DNA from 2 places in the Arthrobacter sp. LjRoot14 genome. Region 1 is predicted to be linked to the other one. Evidence: predicted binding sites of a transcription regulator. Region 1 holds the regulator's gene; the other holds the start of a gene.
What was found. The regulator HrcA, encoded in region 1, represses chaperone genes, less so after heat shock. The targets are predictions, from matches to a motif close to TTNGCACTCGNNNNNNNCGAGTGCNAA.

Region 1 (9,605 bases):
GATCCGGAGGCCGGAGCGGGTGCCGAAGGGCAGGTCCACTTGGGTGACATCCCCGGTGACCACCATTTTGGAGCCGAATCCAAGCCGGGTCAGGAACATCTTCATCTGCTCTGGTGTGGTGTTCTGGGCCTCGTCGAGGATGATGAAGGCATCGTTGAGGGTCCGGCCGCGCATATACGCCAGTGGAGCTACTTCGATGGTGCCTGCCGCCATGAGGCGGGGAATGGACTCCGGGTCCATCATGTCGTGCAGGGCGTCGTACAGGGGACGCAGGTAGGGATCGATCTTGTCACTGAGCGTCCCGGGCAGGAAGCCCAGCCGTTCGCCGGCCTCCACCGCGGGCCTGGTGAGGATGATGCGGCTGACTTCCTTCTGCTGCAGTGCCTGGACTGCCTTCGCCATGGCGAGGAACGTCTTGCCCGTACCGGCGGGACCGATTCCGAAGATCACCGTGTTGGCGTCAATGGCATCCACGTAGTTCTTCTGGTTCAGCGTCTTGGGCCGGATCGTCTTGCCGCGGCTCGAGAGGATGTTGTACGTCAGTACCTCAACCGGGTTTTGGAGTGACTGGCTCCGGAGCAGGGCTGCGAGCTGTTGAAGCACCGCAGGTGTAATGACAGTTCCCCGGTCCACGAGGCCGCGCACTTCGTGGAGCAACCGCATGATCCTGGGAACGTCGGCGGCGGGGCCGCTGATGGCCAGCTCGTTGCCGCGGACGTGGAAGTCCACGGCCGGAAACTGCTCTTCGATGAAACGCAGCGCCTCATCGTGGCTGCCGAGCGACTGAACCATTTGTTCGGAGTTGTCGAAGATGACCACCTCCGTCCGGACACCGGGAAGACTATGGGGAAATTCACCTGTGGTGCGCTCTCCGGCGCTGAACCGGGGCCTTCCGTTTGTTGCTTCAGTCATGGTGCCGGCCTGCGGGCCTCTGGTCCCCTCCAGTTAGGAATATTGTCTCTCCGGCCGATTACTTCGCCGCCGCTGCTGCGGCATCGGGCTTCCGTGCTCGGCCGAGTCCTTTTATCTTACGCCAGTACGCTGCCCGGGAGCCGCGTACCGTGGAGGTACGCCGGCCGGGTGCAACCGTTTCGTTGCGCGTCTACGTCATTAGGTATCAACTTCGTATCGGCCTCATATCGTTCCCGTTGCAGTTCGGCTGACCGTCCGCAAACGCCGCTGGCGGCCGCCCTCTCTATGTAATGCTGGAATCCGCCGGGATTGCGCCGGCCGAAATACGACGTCACCGACAACGGTTGCAGGGACAGGGCGGGGTACCCGGGAGCACTATGGAGATCTGGAATCGACGACGCCGGAAGGCAGCAGGAGGCGAGCGGACACGGTCTGCCGCGCTCCTGTTTGTGCTGCCCGCCGCCATGGTTCTCTCCGGCTGTGTGGCCACTCCCCAGCCTTCGGCAACGAGCGCGGACAGCACACCACAGTCAGTGACCGGGTCCGCCACCGCCGGTGTCCCGAGCACAAGCGCACCGCTGGAAACCACACAGGCCTCCAACAAGGCGCCGGTGTATTGGATCGGACGCAGCAACGAAAACGTCTTCCTCTACCGTGAGTTCCGGGACGTCCCCGAACAGGAAAATCCAGTCACCAGGGCACTTCGCGCCATGATGTCGGACAAGCCCCTCGATCCCGACTTCTTCACCCCGTGGCAGAACCCGAAGAAGCTGGCCACCTCGATCTCCGGAAAAAATGTGATCACGGTAGACGTCTCACCGGATGCCTTCAACAGCAACCTCGACGAGGACATGGCCAAACGCGCCATCCAGCAGCTGGTGTACACGGCAACGGCCGCCGGTGCCAGCTCGGGGCTGGTGGATTCGGGCCAGCAGATCCAGGTTGTCATCCTCGTTGACGGACACACCGATTACCTGGCCTTCAACCACGTGCGGCTGGGCACGCCCACCCCCCGCAGTGCAGGAATGGTGGCCCCGGTCTGGATCATCGACCCGCAGGAAGGCGCGGGCGTTGCTGACGGCAGCGTCAAGATCACCGGACGAAGCACGGTCCCCGGCGGAAAACTCCGGTGGAAGATCCTGAAGGTTGAAGGCAGCAGCGATAAGACGGCGTACTTGGGCGGCGAGGTCACGGCATCGGCCGAGCAGGCACAAGCAGGGCTTTTCTCGCTGAACGTCAACCTGGCACCGGGGAACTATGAAGTCCGCGTGTCCCAGATCGATCCGGGCAAGCCGGACCGGGAAATGAACGTGGACACCCGCGGCTTCAAGGTCGAATAGCTCTGCCGCTACCAGCGTCCGAGGATGTCGCTGGCGAGCACTGTGGCGGCCGGCCCTGCCGTGGATGACCTCAGCACATGGTGCCCCAGCAGGGCCGTGACGGCACCGGCGCCGCAGAGTTTGGTGACTTCCCGCGGACTGATTCCGCCCTCCGGGCCAACAATGAGGAGAATTTCGCGGGGCCCCGGACCCGGCGTCCTGCCGTCGCCGTCGCCGTCGCGCCATTTCTCCAGCACTGCGCGCAGCGGCCGGACGGCATCCTCGTGGAGGATGATCGCCAGGTCCGCCGCGGCGACAGCGGACTGCAGCCCCGCGCCATCGACGGCGGCACGGACCTCGGGGATCCAGGCCCGCCGCGCCTGCTTGGCCGCCGCGGTCACCACCGACTGCCACTTGGCATGGGCCTTGGCGGCACGCTCGCCTTTCCAGCGGACTATGGAGCGTTCAGACTGCCACGGGATGACGGCATCGATCCCCAGTTCAGTAGCTGTTTCAGCTGCCAGTTCGTCGCGGTCGCCTTTGGCCAGCGCCTGTACGAGGACCAGGCGGAGGTCCGGACGCTCCTCGGTTTCGAGGACCGAACACTCCACTGTCAGTTCGCCCTGGCCGACGGCCGCGACGGTGCCGCTGAGCCTCTTGCCCGCGCCGTCGGCTATGTCGACAGACTCCCCCACAGCGATCCGCTTGACGGTGACCGCGTGCCGGGCCTCGGCACCCTGGAGGACAAAGTGCGAACCGGGAACCTGTTCGTCCAGGGCTCCCGGGGTTGCGAAAAAAACCGGGTTGCTCACCGCTACAGGTTACCGAACCGGTCCCGCAGCTTGGCGAAGACTCCCCCGCTGGCGGTGAGTTTTCCCTCGGTGTACTGCTCGCCCCGGAGTTTGGCGAGCTGCCGGAGCAGGTCTTCCTGCGCGGCATCCAGCTTCGCCGGGGTTTCGACCTGCAGGTGGACCTTCAGGTCGCCGCGGCCGTAGCCCCGGAGATGGGTGACGCCGAGCCCGCGCAGGGTGATGACTTCGCCGGACTGGGTGCCCGCCTTGACGTCTATTTCCTGCTGGCCGTCGAACGTGTCCAGGCTGAGCTCGGTGCCAAGGGCAGCGGCGGTCATGGGAATGTGCAGGGTCGCGTGAAGGTCGTCGCCGTCGCGCACGTACGTGGCGTCATTATTGACGCGGATCTCTACGTAGAGGTCACCGGAGGGGCCGCCGGCGGGACCGGCCTCGCCCTGGCCGCCGAGCTGGATGCGGGTTCCGGTGGCCACGCCGGCGGGAACCTTGACCGTCAGTGAACGGCGGCTGCGGATGCGGCCCTGGCCGTTGCACTCGTTGCAGGGATCCTTGATGACGGTTCCGAAGCCTTCGCAGGAGCCGCAGGGGGCGGCCGTCATGACCTGGCCCAGGATGGAGCGGACGGCCCGCTGGACCTGGCCGCTGCCGCCGCAGATGTCGCAGCGCTCAGGGTGGGCCCCGGGCTGGCAGCAGGATCCCTCGCAGGTGGGGCACGTGACGGCCGTGTCCACCTCAAGCTTCTTGTTGACGCCGAACACAGCGTCGCGAAGGTCGATGCGGACGCTGATCAGGGCGTCCTGCCCGCGGCGGACCCGCGAGGCCGGACCGGACGAACCGCCGGCGCCGAAGAAGGTGTCGAAGATGTCCTGGAAGGCAAAGCCCTGCCCGGAGTAGCCGGCGCCGCCGAAGCCGTTATCGGTGCCGTTCTCATTGCCGGTGGTGTCGTAGACCCGGCGCTTTTGCGGGTCGGAAAGGACTTCGTAGGCGTGGGTGACAGCTTTGAAGCGGTCCGAGGCATCCTCACCGGGGTTCACATCCGGGTGCAGGGTGCGCGCAAGCTTTCGGTAGGCCTTCTTGATCTCTTCGCCCGTCGCTTCGGGTGAGACTCCAAGAACGTCGTAGTGGCTGCTCAAAGTTCGTATCTCTTCCTGGTTGTACTGCCTGTTGTGCTGCTGCGCCCCGGAAACCGGGACACGAAGGCCTGGTTGGCTGATGTAGGACCGGTCACGGCCCAAGGATCCTGGAAAGGTAGCGGGCCACGGCACGGACCGCGGCCATGGTGGTGGGATAGTCCATCCGGGTCGGGCCGAGCACGCCCACCTTGGCGCTGGAACCGGGGCCGTAGCCTGTGGCCACCACCGAAGCTTCCGCGAGTCCGTCGTAAGGGTTCTCCCTGCCGATGCTGACAGTGACACCGCGGGGGTCCTGGGCCATTTCGCTGAGCAGGCGGAGCATGACCACCTGCTCCTCGAGTGCTTCGAGGACCGGGCCGATACTCAGCGGAAAGTCAACGTTGGAGCGCGCGAGGTTCGCCGTGCCGGCCATGACCATCCGCTCCTCGCGGGTGCTGCTGGCCAGGGCATCCAGGCCACGGGCCAGTGCCTGGGCGGCGTGCCGGCGTGACGGTTCACAACCGGCGACGACGGCGGGCAGCGCCTGCGGTAGCAGGCTCAGGGGTGTCCCCGCCAGGCTCTTCAGGAACCGCGCGCGAAGGCCGGCGAGGGCTTCATCGCCGAGCTCCTGGCCGACGTCGATAACCCGCTGCTCCACCTTGCCGGTGTCCGCAATCAGCACGATCAGCACCTGACGCGGCGCCAGCAGCACGAACTCGATATGCCGCACCATCGCGCGGCTGAGGTGCGGATACTGCACCACGGCCACCTGGTTGGTCAGCTGCGACAGCAGCCGCACGGTGCGCTCCAGGACATCGTCCAGGTCCTCCGACCCTTCCAGGAGCGTCTGGATGGCGCGGCGTTCGGCCTGCGACAGCGGCTTGACGGCGGATATCTGGTCGACGAAAAGCCGGTAGCCCTTGTCCGTGGGGATCCTGCCGGCACTGGTGTGCGGCGCCGTGATCAGGCCCTCGTCTTCCAGCGCCGCCATGTCATTGCGGATGGTGGCGCTGGAGACTCCGAGGTGGTGCCTCTCCACCAGTGCCTTGGAGCCCACAGGTTCGCGGGAATGGACGTAGTCCTCCACGATGGCCCGCAATACTTCAAGCTTGCGCGGTTCGCTCATTCTCCACCTCCGATCGGCTTTCCCGGTCCGCGGTCCGGCGTTGCGCCGGACGCACGTCCCGTCCTCCGTTAGCACTCGACATGTCTAAGTGCTAACCAGTCTAATATGAGTCGCCGCGTTGTTAGCATTGGTACCGCTCCGGGCGAAACCCGGGAGCGGGACAGGACGTGCAGTTCCGTGAACCCACAGACCCCCTGTTTTCGCTTCTCCTGTTCATTTTTTCTAGCGCAAGGCTGTGTCTATCCGATGTCGTACCAGAACTGGGGCCCGCAGGACATCACCGCGCCCCGGAAATCCGAACTTCCCGAAGTGCCGGTCGAACGCGGCATGGTGCTGGAAGACGTGCAGTCCGGCTGGGTGGGCGCTGTTACCAGGGTGGAGAAGTCCGGCGGCATGCATGTTGTTGCCCTCGAGGACCGGCGGGGCAAATCACGCACGTTCAGGCTCGGCTACGGGTTCCTCCTGGAGGGCCTGCCGATCCGGCTGATGCCCCCGGCGCCGCGACCGCAGACAGCCTCTGCCGGATCCGGCAGGACGGCGTCCGGTTCCGTGCGGGTAGAAGGCCGGCGCGCCCAGGTCGCCAAGGCCAGCCGCATCTGGGTGGAAGGCAAGCACGACGCCGAACTCGTGGAAAAAGTCTGGGGCGACGACCTCCGGGTGGAGGGCATCGTCGTCGAACCCTTGCACGGCATTGACGACCTCGCAGCGGCGGTTGCCGCTTTCCGGCCGGGCCCGGGCCGCCGCCTGGGGGTGCTGGTGGACCATCTGGTTGCCGACTCGAAGGAATCGCGTATTGCCGATGCCGTGATGGCGTCCCCCGGCGCCGCCGGCAATGTGCTGATCGTGGGCCACCCCTACGTGGACGTGTGGCAGGCCATCCGGCCCGCCGTACTGGGCATTGACGCGTGGCCGGTCATCCCGCGGGGCGTGGACTGGAAGACCGGAATCCTGACGGCCTTCGGCTGGCCCCACGAGACCAAGGAGGACATCGGCCTGGGCTGGCAAAGGCTGCTCGGGGCAGTCCGAAGCTACGCGGACCTGGAACCGTCCCTGCTGGGCCGGGTGGAAGAGGTCATCGACTTCCTCACCGTGCCGTAGGCGCCTGTTGAACTCTTCGAATGCACCCCTGACCCAGTATTCTTGATTCGGCGGTTGTTGCTCTTGAGGCAGCGCCCGCTTTTCCGGGAACCACCGCACCACTGCAATCCGAAGGACGACACCGTGGCAGAAGACGCACGTGAACAACGGGACAACCAGGCCGGCCATGGCCAGCCCCAGTATCATGGTGTCCCCGCCAATGCCCTGCCGCTGACGGCCAACGAAGACCGGCAGTGGGCAACACTCGCACACTTCGGCGGCATCCTCGGGTGCGTCCCGTCGCTGCTGATCTACCTGATTTTCAAGGACCGCGGCCCGTTCACGGCGCAGGAATCCAAGGAAGCGCTGAACTTCACCCTGCCGCCCACAATCGCCGCCGTCGTCTGCAACATCCTGGTGATGCTGCCGGTGGTGGGTAACATCTTCGCAGTGCTGGCCACGCTGATTTGGATCGCTGTAACGTGCTTCTCCGTGGCGGCCGGTATCCACGTAAACCGCGGCCAGCCCCACCGCTACGACTTCAACCTGCGCTGGATCAACTAAGCAGCCGGGCCGGGTAACCGGCCCGGCAAGCTAACCGGAGGCGAAGTAACCGCCGGTTCTGCCAATTAGTCGGGCAGGATCCTTCTGACTACGGCGTCGGCGAGCAGCCTGCCTTTCAGGGTGAGGACGAGCCTGCCCTGGAATGCCGCAGCGGGATCCACCAGGCCGTCGGCGATCAGGCCTGCGACGGCGTGCCGCCCGGACGCTCCCAGCCCGGACAATTCGAGGCCCGTGCTCAGCCTGGCCTCAAGCATGACCCGCTCAACGTTCCGGGTTTCGGCGTCGAGCGTTTCCCGGCCCGCCGCCGGCGACACACCGCCGGCAAGCCTTCCCGCGTAGGCCGTGGGGTGCTTCACGTTCCACCAGCGGACTCCGCCGACGTGCGAATGCGCGCCCGGGCCGATCCCCCACCAGTCATCGCCGCGCCAGTAGGCCAGGTTGTGCCGGCACGCCTGCTCCTCCGTGCGCGCCCAGTTGCTGACCTCGTACCAGCCAAGGCCCGCGGCCGTGATCAGTTCATCGGCAAGTTCGTACTTGGCCGCGTGGTCGTCGTCGTCGATTCCCGGCACTTCGCCGCGGCGGATCTGGGCGGCCAGCTTGGTGCCGTCCTCGACGATCAGGGCGTAGGCGCTGATATGGTCCGGGCCGTACGAGAGGGCGGTCTCGAGCGAGTACCGCCAGTCCTCCAGCGATTCCCCCGGTGTTCCGTAGATCAGGTCAAGGCTGACGGCGAGTCCGGCGTCCCTGGCCCACTGCACCACTTGCGGCACCCGGCTGGGTGTGTGGGTGCGGTCGAGGACCTTCAGGACGTGCGGAACCGCTGACTGCATTCCGAAGGAAACACGGGTGAAGCCGGCATCCGCAAGGAGCTGCAGCGACTCCGGTGTGACGGAGTCCGGGTTGGCTTCGGTGGTGACCTCGGCCCCCGGCTCCAGGCCCCACTGCGCTACCGCCGCAGTGAGGATGCGGGCCAGGTCCCCGGCGGGCAGCAGAGTTGGTGTGCCGCCGCCAAAAAAGACCGTGCCCAGCCGGCGTTCCGGCAGGCCGCTGCCTTGCAGCGCCTTGGCGGCAAACTCCACCTCGGAGATGGCCGTGGAGGCGTACGCGTCCTGGGACGCGCCGCCGCCGAGCTCTGTCGCGGTGTAGGTGTTGAAGTCGCAGTAACCGCAACGGACGGCACAGAAGGGTATGTGGACGTACAGCCCGAATCGCCGCTGCGCAGCGCCGTCAGCGGCCTGCGCGGGCAACAGGCCGTCCGACGGCGCGGGGTCGCCCAGGGGAAGGACGCTAGGCATGGGTGCGGCCTCCGGAGGTTCCGGCCACGATCATCACTACTTCTTGGCCTTGTCCTTGGATTCGTCCGTGGTGAGCGCTGCGATGAAGGCTTCCTGCGGCACTTCAACGCGACCCACCATCTTCATGCGCTTCTTGCCTTCCTTCTGCTTTTCCAGCAGTTTGCGCTTACGGGTGATGTCACCGCCGTAGCACTTGGCAAGGACGTCCTTGCGGATGGCACGGATGCTTTCCCGGGCGATGATCCGGGAGCCGATCGCAGCCTGGATCGGCACCTCGAACTGCTGGCGGGGAATAAGTTCACGCAGCTTGCCGGTCATCATCACGCCGTAGGCATAGGCCTTGTCCCGGTGGGTGATGGCGCTGAAGGCGTCCACTTGTTCGCCTTGGAGCATGATGTCCACCTTGACAAGGTCGGCAACCTGGTCGCCGTCGGCCTTCCAGTCCAGCGAGCCGTAGCCGCGGGTCTTGGACTTGAGGATGTCGAAGAAATCGAAGACGATTTCGGCCAACGGCAGCCGGTACCGGATTTCCACTCGGTCCTCGGAGAGGTAGTCCATGCCGCCCATCACACCGCGGCGGCTCTGGCACAGCTCCATGATGGCCCCGACAAATTCGTTCGGCGCGAGGATGGTGGCGGACACCATCGGCTCCCGGACTTCCGCGATTTTACCGGTGGGGTATTCGCTGGGGTTGGTGACATGGACAACCCGCTTGTCCTCCAGGGTCACTTCGTATTCCACGTTGGGGGCGGTGGAAATCAGGTCGAGCTTGTACTCGCGCTCAAGGCGCTCACGGGTGATTTCGAGGTGCAGCAGCCCGAGAAATCCAACACGGAAGCCGAAGCCCAGCGCGGCCGAGGTTTCCGGCTGGTACACGAGGGCGGCGTCGTTGAGCATCAGCTTTTCCAGCGCATCGCGGAGCACCGGGTAGTCCGTGCCGTCCAGCGGGTAGAGCCCGGAGAAGACCATGGGCTTGGCGTCCGCGTAGCCCGGGAGTGATTGGGAGGCAGGCTTGGCCAGGTTGGTGACGGTGTCGCCCACCTTGGACAGGCGGACGTCCTTCACACCCGTAATGAGATAGCCCACTTCGCCGACGCCCAGGCCCTTGGAGGGGGTGGGCTCCGGGGAGCTGACGCCGATCTCAAGGAGTTCATGTGTGGCGCGCGTGGACATCATCTGGATGCGTTCGCGGGGGTGCAGCATGCCGTCGACCACGCGCACGTAAGTGACCACGCCGCGGTACGTGTCGTAGACCGAGTCGAAGATCATGGCGCGGGCGGGAGCGTCCGGGTCGCCCACGGGTGCAGGCAGGTCGCGGACGATCTTGTCCAGCAGGACTTCGACGCCCATGCCGGTCTTGCCGGAGACGCGCAGGACCTCGTCGGGGTCGC
Region 2 (21,017 bases), 700 kb from region 1:
GGAAAAGACATGGACATCAGCCTCGAATCAGCCAAATCCAAGGTCATGTCGATGGAACAGGAAATCGTGGCGCTGCTGCCCGAAGACGCGGTCCTGTCAACGTGGGCCAACGACACCTCAAGCCTGCTGCGTTGCGAGGGCGATCGGAAAAAATGGGCTGGTGATGCCGAAGCCGAATTGATGCCGGGAGTGGACCGCGACGGGTTCCTCGATAAGGTGGCCGCTGCAATGTCCGGACGGGCAGGGTGGAGGGTTTCAGAAGACAGGACCTTAAGCGGGGATCGGTCGCTCGATCTCCTGCACGAGGACGGCACCCATCTGTTGGTCTCCTTCGAGGAGCCACCGGAAACGCTTCGTATTGCGGGCTACAGCGCATGCTTTGATCTCCCTGAATACCAGTACGGTGAGAAGTACTGACCCTGCCGCCAGGCCGTTGCGGCAGCACTAGGCTGGAGGCATGTCCCAACCACGCCATCCCGCCGAACTGAACCCGAAAAGGGACGCTCAGCGGCGGCTGGCCGTGCGGCCCTACGCCCGTGCCGTGGCGCAGGTATTGCGGGTCAGCTTCCGGGCCTCGCCCGCCGCCGTCGTAATGAAGGTGGTCGGCTCGCTGATCTCGGCGCTGCTGCCCCTGGTCACCACCTACTTTGCCGCGCTGACCACCACCGCGCTGGCTGCCGCGTACGCCGGTGACGCCGCCGAGGGGCAGCGGGCGATCGTCTACGTCATCATCACCGCCGCGCTGGGTCTCTTCTGGGGCGCCTTCAGCAGTGTGGACCGCTACATCCAGCAGCTCATGAGCTTCAGGGTGGGTGCCATCGTGGGGGACCTCATGTACGAGCGGTTCCTGGCACTCGAGTTCTGGCGGTACGACGACAAGGAAACGGTGGACCTGTACGACCGCGCCAAGCGGTTCTCGGATTCCTATGCCCGGGTCCTGGACCGGATCGCCGCGATCTTCACGCAGCTGGTCTCGGTGATCCTGGCGGTCGGAGCGCTGCTGCTGGTGAGCTGGTGGATCGCCGTGATCGTCCTGGTGGCCATCGTCCCCAGCGTCTACCTGCAGTTCAAACTCTCGCGTGAACAGATCGCCCACTGGAACACGCAGGTGGATTCCCGCCGCCAGCGCCGCATGATCGAAACCAACCTCCTCCGCCCCCAGCACATTGCCGAGATGCGCCTGTACGGGATCGTCGGGTACCTCATGGGACTTCGTTCCCGCCTCCGGGACGCCGACGAGAAGCGGCGGCTGGATTTCCAAAAGCGCTACATCCCCAAGCAGCTCGCGGCTGATGCCCTGCAGTACGGTGCTGAGGTTGTTTCGCTGATCTGGGTGGTGGGCCAGATCATCGCCCGTGCCCAGCCGGTGGGCCAGTTCCTCTACGTCCAGCAGATCGTCAGCAGGGCGCTGTCCACGGCGAACAACCTTGTTTCCTCGCTCAGCTCCATCGACGAGGACCTGGCGAACCTGAAAGACTACGAGCTCTTTATGGCGTTGCCGGTTCACTCCGAGCACGCCCCGCCCCTGTTGCAGGCGCCGAAGACCGTGGAGTTGAGGGATATCCGGTTCACGTACACAGGAAGCGACATCGAGGTGATCCGCGGGATCACCATCACCATCCGCGAGGGCCAGCACATCGCCATCGTGGGGGAGAACGGTGCCGGCAAGTCCACCCTGATCCGGATTCTCGCCGGGCTCTACCGCCCGGACTCGGGCCAGGTGATGCTCGACGGCGTGGACCTCGCCGCCGTCGACGTGAAATCCTGGCACCGTCATCTGGCGGTACTAAGCCAGGAATTCCTCAAGTATGAGTTCGCCACTGCGGCGGAGAACATTCTCTTTGGCGACGTCGATTCGCCACGTGACGATGAGCGGATCCGGCGGGCGGCGTCCGACGCCGAGGCCCTTGAGTTCATCAACAAACTGCCCAACGGCCTGGACAACCACGTGAGCAACTGGATGGAGGATCCCCGCGGGCGCAAGGGCAGCGGGCTGAGCGGCGGCCAGTGGCAGCGGCTCGCGATGGCCCGGAACTTCTACCGGAACGCCTCCTTTATGGTGATGGACGAGCCGACGTCGGCGATTGATGCCCTCGCCGAACACCGGATCTTCACCAGGCTCTTCGCCGACCGCAGCAGCACCATCATCGCCATCAGCCACCGGCTCGCCACGATCGAAAAAGCGGACGTCGTCTACATGCTCGAAGACGGGCGGATCGTTGAGCAGGGCACCCACAAGGAACTGGTTGCCCTCCGCGGAAGGTACTTCCGGATGTTCGAATCCCAGCTGGTTGTTGACGAAGCCGAGGGGTTCTGACAGGTCATCCGGACCGTCCCCAGCGGCGTTCGAGCCACCGGGCGTACAGTTCGGCACTGTTCGTCATGAGCCGGCGGGTATATGCCAGGCCTGCGGCCACCCCCAGCGGTAGCGTTATGAGCATTCCCAGGATGGGTAGCGTTTCCGGCCAGCCGCCCTTGGGCGTGAACAGCACAAGGGCAGCAATGCCCAACGCGCTGGCGACCAGGAAGGTCCGTATCATGCCAGGAGTGGTCCTGATACCCTGCTCCACCCGGGGGACGTCCGAAGCCGGATTGGGAGCCTTGCGCGTAAACCGCGGCCACGCTGTGAAGACCCAGCCCAGGGACGCGAAGACTGCGCCAAGGACGGCCATGGAGATGCCTGGTTCCGGGCTTTGACCAAGGACCACAGCGACTCCCGCATTTACTGCACCGGAGACCGCCAACACTCCGGGATACCACCAGGCGGAGAAAACCCAGACACGGCGCTGAGCGAAGCCGAACGCCGTCGCGCGGGGATCCCTGGCCGTGTCCGTCATGCCCGCACGTCCTGGCGCCATGGTGTCCCCCATATTGTCTGTGCCGGCGATGCCTGCCTGCGGTTTGTCCGTCCAAACTATTCCATGAATTGACGTCGTGCGACGGGGACATGTCCCCACGCAGGAACCGCCGGCCGCGCAGGAGCGCGCGGCCGGCGGTTCATGCGTTATCCGAGCAAAGAGCTAGGACGTGGTCACAGCGGTGTCATCGAGGAAGAAGTACGTGGACAGTGACGAATCCTCGACACCCAGGAAGCGCAGTGTCACGCTCTTGCCCTTGTAGGCGGAAAGGTCCAGCTGCTTCTGCACGTAGCCGGTGGACTTGTTGAGGTTGGAGTACGTGGCCAGCGTGGCGGTGGTGCCGCCGCTGATCACCTGGACTTTGAGGGTGTCGTAGGCCGAGCTGGCGGTGGTTTCGTCGGACTGCACCTTCAAATAGAAGGACAGCGAGGCGGCGGACACAGAGGAGGGGACTGCGAATGCCTGGTCCAGCTTGTAGGACGTCGCCTGGCCCCAGCCGTTGAGTCCTGCGAAGCGGGAGCCGGTCCGGGCGTTCGTTCCGGTTTCGAACGTGTCGGCGTGGTCAGAGGTCCATGAGACGGCGCCCTCTTCGAAGCCGGGGTTCAGCAGGAGATTGCCCGACGGCGGGGGAGTGGTCCCGCCCAGCAGTCCCATGGTCCTGGTGGCGTCGGAGAGGCCGGCGCCGCAGCCGGTGGTGCAACCGCCCGGCATGGCGCGGGTTCCCTGCTTGAGCGTGGATTCGACCTGGGCCGGGGTGAGGGATGAGGTCTTGGATTTCATGAGTGCGGCGAGCCCGGCCACGTGCGGAGCCGCCATGGAGGTGCCCTGGTAATTGGCGTAGCCCGCAGAGGACGGCGTGGTGGTGCCGGTGTTGATGGTGGAGAGGATTCCGCCGCCGGTCACCCTGACGTCTCCGCCCGGCGCAGTCAGGTCAACCGTGGCACCGTAGTTGGAGTAGTAGGAAAGGCTGCCGCTCGGATTGCTCGCAGCCACGCTCACAACGTTGTTGCAGTTCGCCGGGCGGAAACCGGAAGCATCCTGGTTGCTGTTGCCGGCGGCAACCACCACGGTGGCTCCCCGCGAAACCGCGGAATCGATGGCCGCCTGGTAAGTAGTGCCGCAGGAACCGGACCCGCCCAGGCTCATGTTGATGACCTTTGCCGGGTTGGCGTTGGCCGGGATACCCGAGACGGTTCCGCCGGCTGACCAGATGATTGCGTCGGCGATGTCGGACAGGGAACCGCCGCACTTGGCGAGGACGCGGACAGGGACCACTTTGGCATTGGGTGCCACGCCTGCCACTCCGGTCGCGTTGCCGGTCACGGCTGCCACGGTGCCGGCCACGTGGGTGCCGTGCCAGGAACTGTTGCCCGCCGTCGTCTGGCCGCACTCGCCGGTGGCGTACCAGTCGCCCTGGTCCTGCGCGTTGGCATCGCGGCCGTTACCGTCCCGCGCAGCGGTTGCGTCGGAGACAAAGTCGTAACCGGGGAGCACATTGGCGTCCAGGTCGGGGTGGGCAGTGATGCCGGTGTCGATCACGGCCACTGTCACGCCGGTGCCGGTGGCGACGTCCCACGCGCCGGGAATCCGCATGCCGTTCGTCGCGGTGAAGTCCCACTGCTCGCCATAGCGCGGGTCGTTGGGTGTGAGCGCCACGGTCATCCGCGCGTCGGGCTCGACGGATTCGACCGCTCCCGAGGCCGCAATCCCGGCCATGAAGTCCTCGGCCGCCTGCCCGGCCAGGGCCTTGTCCGCCTCGATCAGCGTTCCGCCGGTAGCCAGGGTGCGGACTTCCTTCACTGTCATGCCCTGCGCGTTGGCTGCCTTGCCCCAGGCATTGGCGCGGCCGTTCGGCGTGGAGTTGGCCGCGCCTTCCTTGTAGTCCACGATGAACTTCGTATAGGCCTCGCCCGCGGCCACTGCCTGCACCGCCGGGCTCTGGACCGCGGCGGCTCCGGGGCCGGAACCGTCGCCGGTTCCGGTGGTGGCGAAGACCGGTGAACTCGCGAAGGCCAGGGTCCCGACTGCTGCCGCGAGCGACAGGGCCAGTATGCGATGGCGCCTGATTGGTGCACTTGCTGCTTTTGCCAAAAGGAGCTTCTTTCTCGGATCGGGCATAGGTGTGGCCCGGATGGTGGAGTGATGGACGGTCACGTGGTGGATCAGGTGGTAACCGAGAGTAAACGTAAAGGTATTTTCACAACTTGTAAATGGTTGACAAAACCTGTCAATAAAGTGTGGACTATCAGTTTCCCTGACGACGGCGGGGAGTCGCCCCGCCGTATCCCGCGTGGTCAAGTAAAGTGGTCACGTGACTTATGAGATTGAGATTGGCCGTGGCAAGCGTGGGCGTCGTGCCTACTCCCTGGATGACATCGCGATCGTCCCCAACCGTCGGACGCGTGATCCCAAGGACGTTTCGGTCTCGTGGCAGATAGATGCCTACAAGTTCGACATGCCGGTCATCGCCGCGCCCATGGATTCAGCGATGTCCCCCGAGACAGCCATTGCCCTGGGCCGCCTCGGCGGACTGGGCGTGCTGGACCTCGAAGGACTGTGGACCCGCTATGAGGACCCCCAGTCGGTACTCGACCAGATCGGGGCGCTGGAGGACGAGACCAACAGCCCCGCCGTCACCCGCCGGATGCAGGAGCTCTACCAGGCGCCCATCCAGCCGGAACTGATTACGTCCCGCCTGGCCGAAATCCGTGCCGCCGGTGTGACCGTTGCCGGCTCGCTGACTCCGCAGCGCACCCAGGAACACTACAAGACCGTCGTGGCCGCCGGCGTGGACATCTTCGTGATCCGTGGAACCACGGTGTCCGCCGAGCACGTCTCCAAGGACCATGAACCGCTGAACCTCAAGCAGTTCATCTACGAGCTCGATGTTCCGGTGATCGTGGGCGGCGCCGCCGGCTACACCCCGGCCCTGCACCTCATGCGCACCGGTGCCGCAGGCGTGCTGGTGGGATTCGGCGGCGGTGCCACCACCACAACGCGCCGTGCGCTGGGAATCCACTCACCCATGGCTTCGGCGATTTCCGACGTCGCCGCCGCCCGCCGCGACTACATGGATGAGTCAGGCGGCCGTTACGTTCACGTGATTGCCGACGGCGGCATGGGATCGTCCGGCGATATCGTCAAGGCCATCGCCATGGGCGCTGACGCCGTGATGCTCGGCAGCGCCCTGGCGCGCGCCGAAGAAGCGCCGGGCAAGGGCTGGCACTGGGGCCAGGAGGCGCACCACCTGGAGCTGCCGCGTGGCGACAGGGTCAACGTCGGCACCGTGGGTCCGCTGGAAGAGGTCCTCTTCGGACCGGGGCACCATACCAGCGGCACGTCCAACCTGATCGGCGCCCTCCGCCGCTCCATGGCGACCACCGGCTATTCGGACCTGAAGGAATTCCAGCGGGTCGACGTCGTCGTTTCCCCCTACTCCGGAAACTGACAAGGCCGGAACTGAGCCGGTCCCGGCCCCCGGGACCGGCAGCAAATTGAACCCTGCCCATCCGCAGGCCTAGGAAGTAGGCTGGTGACCTACGAGGTTTGATGCGGATGGAGGCGTGAAATGAACAGTTCTTCCGGAGGTTCGTCCTTTCAACAGGGGGCGCTGGGCCCCGCCGCAAGGGAAGCGTCGCTCGCTGCCCTCAAGGCGACCATGGAGCCCGGCAAGGAACTCGACATCCTCATTGTCGGCGGTGGCATCGTGGGCACCGGCGCTGCCCTGGATGCCGTGACGCGCGGCCTGAGCGTGGGCATCGTGGAGGCCAGTGACTGGGCGGCTGGGACGTCCTCCCGCTCCTCCAAGCTCATTCACGGCGGACTTCGCTACCTCGAAATGCTCGATTTCGGGCTGGTGAAGGAAGCGCTTCACGAACGCGGACTGCTTCTTTCGGAGATCGCCCCCCACCTGGCCCGGCCCGTTCCCTTCCTCTACCCACTGACCAGGCCCTTCCTCGAACGGCCCTATGTCGGCGCGGGAATTGCCCTGTACGACGTCATGTCCATTTCCAGCGGCCACCAGCGGGGCGTGCCGTTCCACAAGCACCTGTCCCGCCGCGGCACGCTGCGCGCTGCGCCAAGCCTGAAGGACGATGCCTTCGTCGGGTCCATCCGGTACTACGACGGCCAGGTTGACGACGCCAAGTACGTGGCCAACCTGATCCGAACGGCCGCGTACTACGGGGCCCATGCAGTCAACCAAACGGCCGTGGTGGACTTCCTGCGCGAAGGCGAGCGGGTGGTAGGCGCCAAAGTGGTGAACCGCGAGGACGGATCCACTTTCAGCATCCGGGCCAAGCAGGTTATCAACGCAACCGGTGTCTGGACCGATGAAACGCAGGCCATGGTGACGGACCGCGGGCAGTTGAAGGTGCGCGCCTCCAAGGGCATCCACCTCGTGGTGCCGCGCGACCGGTTCCAGTCAACCGTCGGCCTGATTCTGCGGACCGAGAAATCGGTACTGTTCGTCATTCCATGGGGCCGCCACTGGATCATCGGCACCACGGACACTGACTGGCATCTCGACAAAGCTCATCCGGCAGCGTCCAGCAAGGACATTGACTACATCCTTGAACACGTCAACAAGGTGCTCAAGCGGCCCCTGACCAGGGAAGACGTCGAAGGCGTCTACGCCGGGCTCCGGCCGCTCCTGGCGGGCGAGAACGACTCCACGGCCAAGCTTTCCCGCGAACACGTGGTGGCCCACCCGGTGCCGGGCCTCGTGGTGGTGGCCGGCGGAAAATGGACTACCTACCGGGTCATGGCCAAGGACGCCGTCGATGAAGCAACGCGCAGCATGGACGAGCGCGTGGCGCCCAGCTGTACCGATTCCATTCCCCTGCTGGGGGCCAGCGGGTTCAAAGCGGCGTGGAACCGGCGTAACCGGACCGCTGAAGAGTCCGGCGTGCACGTGGCCCGGATTGAACACCTGCTCAACCGGTACGGGTCGATGGCCACGGAGGTCCTGGCGCTCATCAAGGAGAACCCGGCACTGGCCGAACCGCTGCCCGGCGCCGACGACTACCTTCAGGCCGAGGCGGTCTACGCGGCCACCCATGAAGGCGCACGTCATGTGCACGACGTATTGACGCGCAGGACGCGGATTTCCATCGAGTCCTGGGACCGTGGTGTGTCCGCCGTCCCGGTAGTCGCTAAGCTGATGGGAGAAATTCTTGGCTGGAGCGACGCGCAGCGCGAAAGCGAAATCAAGCACTACCTTGCCCGGGTGGAAGCCGAACGGCTGAGCCAGGAGCAGCCGGACGATGAATCTGCCGACGCCGCACGCCTGGGTGTCGAGGACATCGTCCCGTTGCGCTGATGCAAGGCTGATGCCTGACGCGCGCCTCCTGCCTCACTGAAGGGACAACTCTTGGCGGAACCACTGGACCGGTACGATGCCGAACTCACCACACCGGAAATGGTGATTCTTGAACTTGATGCCAAGGACAAGACCGATGCGGCGACCCAGCTTGCTGAACGCCTCTATGCGGCGGGGCGGGTCTCGGACCTCGACGGCTTCCTGAAGCATGTCAACGCCCGGGAGCACCAGCTGGCCACCGGCCTGCCCGGGGGAGTCGGGCTGCCGCACGCCCGCAGTGAGTTCGTTTCGCGGACGTCAATCGCGGTGGGGATCACCAAGTACGGCAAGGCCCTGGACTTCGGGGCGGCTGACGGTCCGGCGACGGTCATTCTCTTGATCGCGACACCGGCAAGTTCATTTTCGGACCACCTCGAAGTCCTGGCCACCCTGGCCCGTTCGTTGTCAAAGGAATCGTTCAGGGAGTCCCTTCGCCGGGCCTACGACCCCGAAGTGATCGCCGAACTCATCAACTCCAGCCTGGTGTTCTTCGACCACTAGGGACAACGCCCGTTTCGTTGTTCTACACAAGGACGAAGTACGGTTAAGGTGTGTTGAAAACTGCCCTCAAACCCCGCTGGATCGCAGGACTGGTGTTTGCGATCGTCATTTCCGGGGTTTTTGTGCTGCTGAGCCAGTGGCAGTTCGGCCGCTCCACCCAGCCGGAAGCACCGGTTTCGTCCGGCACGGAAGACGCCAAGCCGCTGGTCAGGGTGCTGCAGCCGGGGGAGTTCTTCCACGGCTCCGTGGCGGACCAGATGGTCACCGCCAAGGGATCCTACGATCCCGACAAGCAGGTGCTGGTTCCGGGCCGCCTTCATGATGGTGCCACCGGGTTCTGGGTCGTATCGGCGTTTTCGGTTCAGGACGCCCCTGTCCTCAGCGGCGTCGGGGCGACGCCCCGGACATGGATCCCGGTCGCCCGCGGATGGGTGGCCGACGCCGCGCAAGCCGGCGCCCCGCCGTCGGGCACCATTGAACTGACCGGACGGCTCCTGCCGTCCGAAGCCCCGCTGCCAGGCACCGCACCCGAACCCGGCCGTGCCACGGCAGTGTCCGTGGCGGAACTGATCAACGCCTGGGAAGTCAGCAGCTATCCGGGATTCGTGGCGGCAACCTCCGAAATGGCCGCCGGCACCGACGTCAGCGCCGCGGCCGTCAACGGTGACCTGAAGCCCCTGAACATCGGCCCGCAGCCCCCGGCCCAGCAGGTGAATTGGCTCAATCTCTTCTACTCGGTGGAGTGGATCGTTTTCGCCGGCTTCGCGCTCTTCATCTGGTGGCGGATGGTGAAGGACGACTACCGCCGGGACCTCGAGGACGAGCTCGACGACGAACACGACGAAAACGGTGCGCACCGCGAAGGCGCAGAAGAAGCTCCGCAGGCCGGACCGCACGCCGGCACATCAGAAACCCCCAGCCCGACCGAACAAAAGGTACAGCCATGATCGATCCCAAGCCGGCCATCCAGCCCCAGCCGTCCCAGACCGGCGGATCGGGCACCGTCAAGAAGCGCAGGTTCGGCGGGACTGAAGCCCAGATCCGGTCCGCCCTGAAGTTCTACAAAGTCATGGCATACCTGACGGGCGGAATGCTCCTCCTGCTCTGCGCCGAACTGGTTGCGCGGTACGCCTTCGGCCAGTACCTGTTCGCAGGCGGCACCAACGCGGTGACAGGCCAACCGTTCGGCTTCGGGTTCGCAGACGCCGAGCCGCAGGGCGTCCTCGGGGGAGTGAACGTCTCCGTCGCGGTGCTGATTGTGCATGGCTGGATGTACGTGGTCTACCTGATGTCCAACTTCCGGCTGTGGTCGCTGATGCGGTGGCCGTTCGCCAAACTGATCCTCCTGGCACTGGGCGGTGTTATCCCGCTCCTGTCCTTCATCGTGGAGAAGAAGTTCCACGCCGAGGTGGAGGCGGAACTCGCCGCGAATCCGCAGGCGTCCAAGCGCTACTGAGCCGACGGGCGCGGCCTGTGAGTTCGCTTACCCGGGGCTTCTCAATGTGCGGCCGGACGGCGGTGCCAAGTAGGCTAGTACGGTGACTACTCCCACTGCATCCCAGACTTCCCAGAAGCCGGTGCTGGTTGTTGACTACGGTGCCCAGTACGCGCAGCTGATTGCCCGCCGCGTCCGGGAAGCAAATGTGTATTCGGAAGTGGTTCCGCATACCTACAGCACCGAACAACTGCTGGCCAAGAACCCCGCCGCCATCATCCTTTCCGGTGGCCCTTCCAGCGTGTACGCGGAAGGTGCACCGAGTGTGGGTGCCGACCTCTTTGAAGCCGGGATCCCGGTCTTCGGCATCTGCTATGGCTTCCAGGCGATGGCCAACGCCCTGGGCGGCACCGTAGCCCAGACGGGCCTGCGCGAGTACGGCGCCACGGAAGCCACCACAGTCGGGGAAGCCCGGTCCATCCTGGACGGCCTGCCGCACCACCAGAACACCTGGATGAGCCATGGCGATTCCGTGCAGGAAGCACCGGAAGGCTTTGAAGTCCTGGCCACCACCGCCGGGGCTCCCGTGGCGGCATTCGCCAACGAAGAGAAGTGCCTCTACGGCGTGCAGTGGCACCCCGAGGTAAAGCACTCCGCATACGGCCAGCAGGTGCTCGAGAACTTCCTGTTCAAGGGCGCCAAGCTCGAACCCAACTGGACCACGGGGAACATCCTCGAGGAACAGGTGGACCGCATCCGCAAGCAGATCGGCGACGCCAGGGTCATTTGCGGCCTCTCCGGCGGAGTCGACTCTGCGGTTGCGGCTGCCCTGGTCCAGCGCGCGGTGGGCGATCAGCTGACCTGTGTGTTCGTGGACCACGGACTGCTCCGCGAAGGCGAGGCCGAGCAGGTTGAACGCGACTTCGTGGCAGCCACGGGCGTCAAGCTGTACGTTGCCAATGAGCAGGAGAGGTTCCAGGCGGCACTGGCCGGGGTCAGCGATCCCGAGACCAAGCGCAAGATCATCGGCCGCGAATTCATCCGTGCCTTCGAGGAAGCCGAACTTGCCATCATCGCCGAGGCAGCCGCCCACGGTGAAAAGATCAAGTTCCTGGTCCAGGGGACCCTGTACCCGGACGTCGTTGAATCCGGCGGCGGTGAAGGTGCGGCCAACATCAAGAGCCACCACAACGTGGGCGGACTGCCGGAGGACCTGCAGTTCGAACTCGTCGAGCCGCTTCGTGCGCTCTTCAAGGACGAGGTCCGTGCCGTGGGCGCCCAGCTGGGACTGCCGCAGGAAATCGTGGGCCGCCAGCCCTTCCCGGGGCCCGGCCTCGGCATCCGCATCGTCGGCGAAGTGACCAAGGAACGCCTGGACCTGCTCCGCAAGGCCGACGCCATAGCCCGTGCCGAGCTCACTGCGGCCGGCCTGGACAATGAAGTGTGGCAGATGCCGGTCGTGCTGCTGGCGGATGTCCGCAGCGTCGGCGTCCAGGGTGACGGCCGGACCTACGGCCACCCGATCGTCCTGCGTCCCGTCTCTTCCGAGGACGCCATGACCGCCGACTGGTCACGGCTTCCGTACGACTTGCTGGCAAAGATCTCCAACCGCATCACCAACGAGGTGGAAGGCGTCAACCGGGTGGTGCTGGACGTGACCAGCAAGCCGCCGGGAACCATCGAGTGGGAATAGCACTGTGAGTGGCCGGCCTCAGCGATGAGGCCGGCCACTTTGTTTTTTCTCCCCAAATCCGGCGCAATTTTGGCCCGCTCCAGTGTTGCGGTCTCTCACTGGGCCCCGATACGGGCTACGCTCGAAAGTATGCCGGTATGGTCCAGGGCGTCACGTGCAAACGCAGAAAAGAAGGCAGTAGTGTCAGTTGTTCAAGGCCTCCCAGAGGGCTCCGAAGAGCTCAGGAAGTGGCTGTCGGGGCTTAAGCCGGTCACCGGAGCAGACACAATGCTGCGTTTCACCAAAACGCCGGAAGGCTCCATCGACATCACGCATGCGCATCCCTCCGGCTTGGCGCAGCTCATGGCGGGGCGGCGCACACGCCTGTCCACGCTGATCCGTGACCACGACCAGTACGTGGTTGCGGCGAGGGCTTCGCGCAACCTCCGCTCGAAAATTTTTGAGCTCAGCAACGACCGCGGCATCGACGCCGGGTATTTCTCGGCCGGAACGGTGTCCTGGACGTCGGCCGTGGGCGGAAAGCCCCAGCGCGTTTCTGCGCCGGTAATGCTGACCGCCATTTCCCTCACCGTCCGTCCGGGCGAGGACGACTACGAACTCCAGCTGACGGAGCAGGCCCAGATCAATCCGGCGCTCATCAGGCACCTGAAGACCATTCACGGCATAGTTTTCGATGTCAACGCTGTAACCCGGATGGCTTACAGCACGGCACGGTTCGATCCCCAGCCCGTCCTGGACCGGCTGGGGACGCTCATCAAGCCCATCCACGGCGCCGAGGTGGAACACAACCTGCTCGTTTCCACGTTCGCGGACCTTTCCGGCAACCTCGATGACCCGTGGATCAACCAGAACAACCCCGTCGTCGCGGCCCTTGCCCGTGCTGCGGCCGGTGAGGCCGTGGAAGTGGCCGAGCTCGCCGAGGACCGCTTCCAGGACATTGACCAGCGGGACCCCGCTGATGAGCTGTTGCTTCTCGACGCCGACGCCGACCAGCAGTATGTGGTGGACGCCGTGCGCGCCGGCGACTCCCTCCTTGTCAGCAGCCCGCCAGGCACAGGGCAGACCCAGACTGCCATCAACACCATCGGCGCCCTGGTGGACGAAGGAAAGACCGTCCTGGTGGTGGGCGACCGCAGAGCCAGCCTTAGCGAAATCGGGGGCCAGCTGGAGACGCTGGGCCTGGAGTCCATCCTGTTTGCCCTGTCCGGTACGGCGACGCCCCTGCAGCTCAAGGGCCAGCTGGTGCGCGCCATCGTCCGGAATGAAAAGTCGCTTCAGCCCCAGCTCGAAAACCTGCACACCACGCTTGCGGAGCACCGGCATGCCCTCATGGACCATGTGGCGTCGCTCCACAACGTCCGCCAGCGGTGGGGCTGCTCGCCGTATCAGGCCATGCAGTCGCTGGCCGAGCTGACATCCATCCAGCCGACGCCGCCCGCCACCACGGTGCGGCTGAAGCGAAGTGTGCTGGACAATATCCGCGACCGCGAGGAACTAGCCGGACGCCTTCGCCGTGCAGCCGAACTGGGCAGTTTCAGCCGGGCTTCCACGGCCAGCCCCTGGCACGGCGCGCGGCTCCTGACCCGCAAGGAAACCGAAGAGGCGCAGGACGTCGCGCGCTCGGTCGAGAAGAACCTGCCGGTGCTCCGCCACCGCATGAACGAAGTCGCTGAGCACGCCCAGATCCGCCTTGGTACAACCTTCCACGAATGGGGTGCCCAGCTCGAGTTGCTGATGGCGGTCAGGGAGAGCCTGGACAAGTTCACCCCGGACATCTTCGACCGGCCGGTGCACGACCTCATCTCCGCGACAGCCACCTCCCCGTGGCGCCGCGAACGCAACATCGACATGCCATCCATGCAGCGATCCCGGCTGCGCCGCGTGGCCAAGGAATACGTCCGTCCCGGCGTGCACATTGCCGATCTCCACAGTTCCCTGGTGCTCGTCCAGGAACAGCGGGCGCTGTGGGCGGACTATGCCACCACGCAGCGGCATCCCGCAGTGCCGTCCGGTCTGGGCGAAGTGAACGTGATGTACCGCAGCCTGGACCGTGAACTGGCCCAGCTGGGCGCGGCCATCAAGCACACCGAGGCGGGCGGAGACCTTCAGCACACGCCTTACGAGGAACTGATGGAACGCCTGGAGCGGCTGGTTGCCGACACCCGGACGCTCAAGACGCTCCCGGAGCGGACGCTTCTCATCGAGAACATGCGTGAGCACGGGCTCGGGGAACTGCTCGCGGACCTGGCGGAGCGGGAAGTGCCCGCCGAATCCGTGGCGGCGGAGCTGGATCTTGCCTGGTGGCAGTCAGCCCTTGAAGCGATGATCAGCGGGGATGACTACCTGGCGATGTCCGACGGCGACGCCCTGCGACAGCTTGAAGCCGAATACCGCCTGGCGGACAACGCCCACATCGCCAGCGGCGCGGCACGGCTGCGGTGGGCGCTGTCCGAACGGTGGCGCGCCGGCATTGCCGAGAACCCGCGGCAGGCTGACCTGCTCCGGAGCCTCCTGAAGGACGGCCGGGTCACCCTTGCCGCGCTGACGGCGCAGGCACCGGCCCTGGTCCCCATGCTGGTGCCGGTGTGGTCGGTGAGCCCCTACCTCATGACCGGCCTGCTCCCGGCTGAGCAGAAGTTCGACGCCGTTGTTATCCTCGACGCCGAAGCAACCTCCCTTCAGGCAGTCCTCCCGGCGATCGCCCGGGCCAGGCAGGTGATTGCCTTCGGCGACGACAAGATCGCCAGCCCCCGCACGTTCACTGTCGGCGTCGAGCGGTTGGCTGCCGGCGAGACTGCCCACCAAAGCGTCGAGAGTGCCTACACGGCGCTGTCCGCGGTGCTGCCGACCCGACGCCTGACCTGCGCGTACCGGGCAGTCGACGAGGACCTCGTGCTGCAGCTGAGCAAGAGCTTCTACGACGGCCGCCTGCACAGGCTCCCCGAGGGGCAGACCGCCACCGGGCTGGACCGCGCCCTGCTGGTGGAATACCTCCCGGACGGCACCGGTCTTCCGAGCGCCGACCAGGAAGGCGTGGAGTCCGCCGTGGCCGAGGTCAACCGGGTGGTTGAGCTCGTTTTCGAGCACGCCCGCCTGCGGCCAAGGACCTCCCTCGCCGTGGTCACGGCCAGCCTCCGCCACGCCGCGAGGATCGGCGAGGCCATCCGGCTGCAGCTGCCCAACTACCCGCTGCTGGCTAGTTTCTTCACGGCCGGTCCCGAATCCTTCCGGGTGGTTGACCTGGAACGGGCCCAGGGCCTGGTCCGCGACCACGTGATCTTCTCCCCGGGTTACGGCCGCACGCCGCACGGTCGCGCGCTCCACAACTTCGGGCCGCTGTCCGCCGAAGGCGGCCGGGCGAAGTTTGCGCTGGCCATGACCCGTGCCCGGCGTTCGCTGCATGTGCTCAGCTGCTTCAAACCGGAAGACCTGGACGTCAGCCGCCTCAGCCACGGCGCCCTCGACTTCTATGAACTGCTCGACCGCGAGATTGCCGGCAACACTGACCTGGGCACGCCCGCGTCCCGCGCCGCGGCGAGCGAGCAGGCGCTGGGGGCCGATCCCCTCGTGGCAGACCTGGCTGACAGGCTGCGTGCCCGGGGGGCCCGGGTCTGGCATCAGTATGACGGCGTGCTTGACGTTGCCGCTGCCGCCGATCCGGTGAATTCCATCGGCCATGATGACGCCGAAATCCCCAGGCCCGTGGCAATCGAGTCCGACGGAACTGAGCAGTACCGGCGCATGAGCGTCCGCGAACGAAGCAGGCTCCGGCCGCAACTGCTGGAACGGCTTGGCTGGCGCTACATGCCGCTGTGGACGATCGAGGTATTCACGGACCCGTCCGCCTGCGCTGACCGGATCGGCGGATACCTGGGGCTGGAGAAACCGGTGGTTACCGGCTTCTCCGCCACCTCACAGGCGTTCTTCGAGGACGACGTCGACAACCTGACGCTGAACAGCGCCGACCGCGGCAACAACGGGTCAAGCGAGGTAGCCGAATCCGACAGTGGCAACTCCGGCAGTGTGGCTGACGGGGTTACGCACTCGGTATCCTTGGAGCAGCGCGGCGCATCAACGGACGAGCCCCGTGGCGCCGGCACTGAAGCATCGGAAGGCATCAAGGAAAACGGCATGGACACAAACATCAGCGCAGCGGACCGCCAGGACGCCCCCCACAACGGGTCGGATGATTCAGCTGCGGACAGGTCCCGGCAGCCGGCCGGTGTCGGCGTTCCATCAGGAGTGCTGCCGAACAAGGCCTCCGAGGATGACCCCAAGCGCTGGGGCGATCACGCTTCTGACTACGACCACGATGCCTGGCTTCAGGAGCAGAAGCCGCCGCACTGGGGCTGAGCCGCCCGCAGCCGAGGTGGACGGCCCGCAGGACGGTGCAGCTAGCCCGGCGCAGCTAGCCTTGTGATCCCACCAGCACAAAGAAGAGCTTTCCCTGGGTTGAGGAGCCGGCGAGGCGGCGCGCCTGGTCCGGATCCGCTGCGACCACTATGAGCCCCTCGGTTTCGCCGGTTCCCAGCCACTGTCCGGTTTGCCCGCCCTGTCCCGAGGTCCAGAGGACCGGCACGGAGGCTGCCAGTACTTCCGATTCCGCAGTCTTGCCAAAGTCGGTTCCGTTGGTCATCACAATGTTGACCAGTTGGCCCGGCGCCACGAGTTGGATGGACGATGGATCCGCCATTCTCAGGGGTACCGCTGCAGATCCGGGTTTCGCGCCCGCGAGCAGCCCCGGTCCGAGGATCTGCGTGTCGGAGATCAACTGGCCCTTGCGCACCGGGGCCGCCAGCTGTTTGCCTTGAATGGCGGAGACGTCCGCGACGGCTCCGGAGGGCACCATTCCCGGCGGCACCTTGACCGGCACCACCTCATTGCCTGACAGCGCAGTTCCGGCGGCAAGGTCGCGGGCAGAGGCCAGGGCAGTGACGGTGTGGGCTGGCGCCGGTGTCAGCTGCTGCACGGCGATGCCCGCGGCAGCACACAGCAACAGCGCGACGATGAGCCTCCGGTTGCGGTTAAGCCACGACGAAAAGCGCCGCACGCCGGATGGCGCCGGACGGGCGGGGCGTCCGGTTCCAAGGCGCTGCCGGGGCGAGGAAAATCCGTTGGTGCGAAGGATGGAGGGCATACCGTCACGCTACGGAGGCCCCGCGTGGCGGGACAGCACGGCCAGGTCCTATGTGGAAAACCGGCCCCGGCCGGGCGCAACCTTGTTGCCGCTACTCCGCTGGAGGAGGGTAACCGGAACGAGGAAAAGCCGGCGTAATTGTTAGTTGGCGGCTGCGGTGGCAGGCGCCGGGGCGGCTGCCGGGGCAGGTGAAACACTGCTGCCCTTGGTATCGCGGGAGTCCGTCCGGTAGAAGCCCGAACCCTTGAAGACGACGCCTACGCTGTTGAACTTCTTGCGCAGGGTCCCCTCGCACTCAGGGCAGGAGGTGAGGGAGCTGTCGGTGAACGACTGCACGATCTCGAAGGCGTGGCTGCAGTCCTTGCAGGCATATGCATACGTGGGCACTGGAAATCCTCCTCTGGGACAAACGAGCAGGTCCCGTGCTGCCTGGTGGAAATTACTGCCGAGGTGTCCCGGCAGGTTTCGTCCTTTAGCAGTCGCAGGGCCTGAGTGCCAATTCTATCATCCGCAACGGGCGGGGTTCACATTAGCTGCGTGAGGCGTGACGGTGTGACTGCAACCGGGACCTTGCGGTCAAAGGACTCTGCGGGGATGCTGCCGGCCGGCAGGACTTCGTTGTCGAAGACCACCGCGGCGGCGGGCACGGGCCGGCCCGCAGCCTCCAGTCCGGTGAGGAACTTGTCATAGTAGCCTCCGCCCTGCCCGATCCTGTTCCCCGACAAGTCGACCGCCGTGGCGGGGACAAAGATCCCGGCAACTCCGTCCATCGCCTCACTGCCGTGCTGTTCTCCCACTGGTTCCTCGATGGGGGCATAACTGCTGCGGACGAATTCGGTTGCCGGAGTCCAGTAGACCCAGGAGAGGGTCCGGTCAGGTCCGCAGACCGGCAACAGCACGCGATGCCCGGTGCCGTGCAAGGCGGTGATGAGGGGCAGGGTCGGAGGTTCGGATCCCACCCCGAGGTACACCGCAAAGGTACTTTGCTCACCGGCTGCAACCATGGCGGACCACTGGAGCCCGTGCCGGGCGATGCCGGCGCCGGCAGCTTCCAGGGCGGCGGGAGAGAAAGCGGCACGCTGGCTTCTGTGAGCCGAGCGGATCTCTTCCTTCGATGGCATCGATGCCGTCCTTCCAGGTCAGGAGGCCGTGAGCGGCGGCCCCGGTGCGGGGCCAGCCATGGCTGTTCGGGCAATTACCCAATGTTTGGTCCCTGACGTTAGATTAGTCCAGTGACTACCACCAATACCTCCGTCCGCAAGGCTGTCATTCCTGCTGCCGGCCTCGGCACCCGGTTCCTCCCGGCAACCAAGGCCATGCCCAAGGAAATGCTGCCGGTCGTGGACAAGCCCGCGATCCAGTATGTCGTCGAAGAAGCCGTCAACGTGGGCCTCACCGACATTCTGATGATCACCGGCCGGAACAAGCGCGCCCTCGAAGACCACTTCGACCGGGTCCCTTCGCTGGAGGCCACCCTTGAAGCCAAGGGCGACACCGCCAAGCTCGAAGCGATCCAGGCGGCAAGCAACCTCGGCGACATCCACTATGTCCGCCAGGGCGACCCCATGGGCCTCGGCCACGCCGTGCTGCGCGCGAAGCAGCACGTCGGCTATGAGCCCTTTGCGGTTCTGCTTGGCGATGACCTCATCGACGCGCGCGACGAACTGCTCAGCAAGATGATCGAAGTGCAGGCCAAGACCGGTGGCTCCGTGGTGGCCCTCATTGAGGTGGAGCCTTCCCAGATCAGTGCCTATGGCTGCGCGGACATCGACGAGACCGACATGAACGGCTTCGTGCGGATCCGGAAGCTCGTGGAAAAGCCGGACGCCGCGGAGGCGCCGTCCAACCTGGCCGTGATCGGCCGCTACGTCCTCCACCCCGCAGTCTTCGATGTCCTGGAACGCACCGAACCGGGCAGGGGCGGGGAAATCCAGCTGACGGACGCCCTCCAGGAACTTGCTGCAGGGGAGGGCGAAGGGTACGGCGTTTACGGCGTCGTGTTCCGCGGCCGCCGCTACGACACCGGCGACAAGCTCAGCTACCTCAAGGCCTGCGTCCAGCTGGCCTGCGACAGCGACGACCTCGGCCCCGGGCTGCGGGAGTGGCTGCCGGAATTCACCTCCTCCCTGGCCAAGTAACGTCCCATGCGGGGCAGCATCTGGCCGGTGACGCTGGAATGCGGCGACATTGTTCTGCGCCCCATCCGTTACCGTGACCGCAAGGAATGGATGGCGGTCCGGTCCCGCAATTCCGAATGGCTGGCACCATGGGAGGCCTCGAACCCGGCTCCGGGAGGGGCGCTGCCGGACTACCGGCAAATGGTCAGGTCCCTCAACGCCCAGGCGGCTCAGGCCACGGCGCTGCCCTTTGTGATCGCGGAGCGCACGCCGGCCCGGCGTGACCCCGTCATCGTTGGGCAACTCACAGTGTCATCCATCATCTGGGGCTCGGCGATGATGGCGACGCTTGGATACTGGGTGGACCAGTCCTGTGCCGGCAGGGGGATCGCACCCACTGCCGTGGCGATGGCCACTGACTACTGCTTCGGGACCCTCGGGCTGCACCGGATGGAGATCAACATCAGGCCGGAAAACGGGCCCAGCCTCCGGGTGGTGGAAAAACTCGGATTCCGGGACGAAGGCTACCGGCCGCGTTTCCTGCATATCAACGGCGAATGGGCGGACCACCGGTCCTTCGCCCTGACGTCCGAGGAAGTTCCTGAAGGGCTGCTGGCCAGGTGGCTGCGCAGCCGCCCGGCCTGACCTGCAGACCGGCTCCCCAGCCGTTCACGGGTTTGCATTGGTGTGTCTTTCGTCATAAATCCATTGATTTGCCACCTGCCCTGCGACACACCGGAGCTAATGCCAGAGCTGTCGGCCAATTGCTCATACGGTTTTGATTGTGGACTTCCCCCTTAGCAGCTCAGTGATCCTTGTTGTCGCTGTTGCGCTCTGGATAGTGTGGGTGGCCCCTTACGTACTCAGGAACCGCCGTCATCAGCTTCAACCCGCAGCCGAGCTGATGGCCGAAATAAATTTTGCCGAACCCGCAGACCCCCAAGCCGGAAACGTCATGAAAATGGCCGCCCAGCAGGAGAAATCAATGGTAACCAAGCAGTCCACCGGATCCGCCCAGGGGTCCGTGACAACCGCAGCCGGCCCGGGGCCGGCGACGGCGCGACCGGGTGCACTGAGGATCCGATACGGACGATGCGCGATCGCACTCGTGGGGGTGGCAGCCCTGCTCACCGGGGTGGTGGCCGGTATCTTCCGTATTTTCGGGATGGGCTCATCCTGGTTGCCCGTCGGGTCCCTCCTCGCAGCTATTGCGGCCGTCGCTTTGCTGCGGAGGCTGGCGGTGCGTGACCGGCGAGCCAAAATGAACGCTGCATTCCGTGCGGCCATGACAGCCCCGGAGCGGCAGATGCGCGCGGCCGTGCCGCGTCCCAGCCGCGAACCGGCGGTGGATGCCCCGGATATCCCCCTCTTCGACGCCGAAGCGGGAAACAAACCTCAGGTGAAGCCGTTGACGGCGCAGGAACTGCGTGAAGCGGCCCTCGCCGAGGCAAAGGCATCCGGGGACACTGCGCTCCGCGCCGCCACCGCCCCTGGCTCAGCCGCGGGCGCGGACTCCAGCTGGGAACCCGTCGACGTGCCTAAACCGACCTATGTGGAAGCTGCGAAGGCGGAACGTGCCGCTCCTGATCCGCTTGACCTTCCCGAAGCCCCGAAAGCTGTAGGCAAGCCGTCCCTCAAGCAGGGTCCCGCGGCGGCGCCGGCAGCCAGCGGTGCGGCCACCAAGCCCCTGACCAAGGCGCAGAGTGCCTTGAGCAACCTGGACGACGTATTGCAGCGCCGCCGGGCCTGAGCCTGTAGCCTCTGGAGCATGACCCGCATCTGTGTTGCCGGCGGCACCGGCCAGGTTGGCCGTGAGGTGGTCCGCCAGGCCCTGCAGCTGGGCCACGAAGTTTCCGTTATCAGCCGCCATCCGCCGGCCCCCGGGACCAAAGGGGCGGACGACGGCGCGGACTACTA

Region 2: a site for HrcA is predicted at 17,456-17,482, ahead of ACSQ12_RS14880 (FmdB family zinc ribbon protein). Genes of this name have one in related genera too.

The regions. Positions count from the first base shown of each region.
Region 1 covers NZ_CAXURL020000001.1:2,605,699-2,615,303, forward strand. Annotated here, with positions in the region: gene ACSQ12_RS11645 (PhoH family protein) at 1-912, opposite strand, end outside; gene ACSQ12_RS11650 (GerMN domain-containing protein) at 1,290-2,252, shown strand; gene ACSQ12_RS11655 (16S rRNA (uracil(1498)-N(3))-methyltransferase) at 2,261-3,043, opposite strand; gene dnaJ (molecular chaperone DnaJ) at 3,046-4,173, opposite strand; gene hrcA (heat-inducible transcriptional repressor HrcA) at 4,265-5,278, opposite strand; gene ACSQ12_RS11670 (DUF3097 domain-containing protein) at 5,525-6,376, shown strand; gene ACSQ12_RS11675 (DUF4870 domain-containing protein) at 6,500-6,919, shown strand; gene hemW (radical SAM family heme chaperone HemW) at 6,985-8,214, opposite strand; gene lepA (translation elongation factor 4) at 8,251-9,605, opposite strand, start outside.
Region 2 covers NZ_CAXURL020000001.1:3,297,950-3,318,966, reverse strand. Annotated here, with positions in the region: gene ACSQ12_RS14940 (hypothetical protein) at 10-417, shown strand; gene ACSQ12_RS14935 (ABC transporter ATP-binding protein) at 458-2,317, shown strand; gene ACSQ12_RS14930 (hypothetical protein) at 2,322-2,858, opposite strand; gene ACSQ12_RS14925 (S8 family serine peptidase) at 3,021-4,949, opposite strand; gene ACSQ12_RS14920 (GuaB3 family IMP dehydrogenase-related protein) at 5,170-6,306, shown strand; gene ACSQ12_RS14915 (glycerol-3-phosphate dehydrogenase/oxidase) at 6,427-8,178, shown strand; gene ACSQ12_RS14910 (PTS sugar transporter subunit IIA) at 8,230-8,718, shown strand; gene ACSQ12_RS14905 (SURF1 family protein) at 8,769-9,665, shown strand; gene ACSQ12_RS14900 (DUF3817 domain-containing protein) at 9,662-10,174, shown strand; gene guaA (glutamine-hydrolyzing GMP synthase) at 10,257-11,846, shown strand; gene ACSQ12_RS14890 (AAA family ATPase) at 11,976-16,199, shown strand; gene cpaB (Flp pilus assembly protein CpaB) at 16,255-16,983, opposite strand; gene ACSQ12_RS14880 (FmdB family zinc ribbon protein) at 17,125-17,370, opposite strand; gene ACSQ12_RS14875 (5-formyltetrahydrofolate cyclo-ligase) at 17,508-18,104, opposite strand; gene galU (UTP--glucose-1-phosphate uridylyltransferase GalU) at 18,216-19,121, shown strand; gene ACSQ12_RS14865 (GNAT family N-acetyltransferase) at 19,128-19,745, shown strand; gene ACSQ12_RS14860 (hypothetical protein) at 20,086-20,850, shown strand; gene ACSQ12_RS14855 (SDR family oxidoreductase) at 20,869-21,017, shown strand, end outside.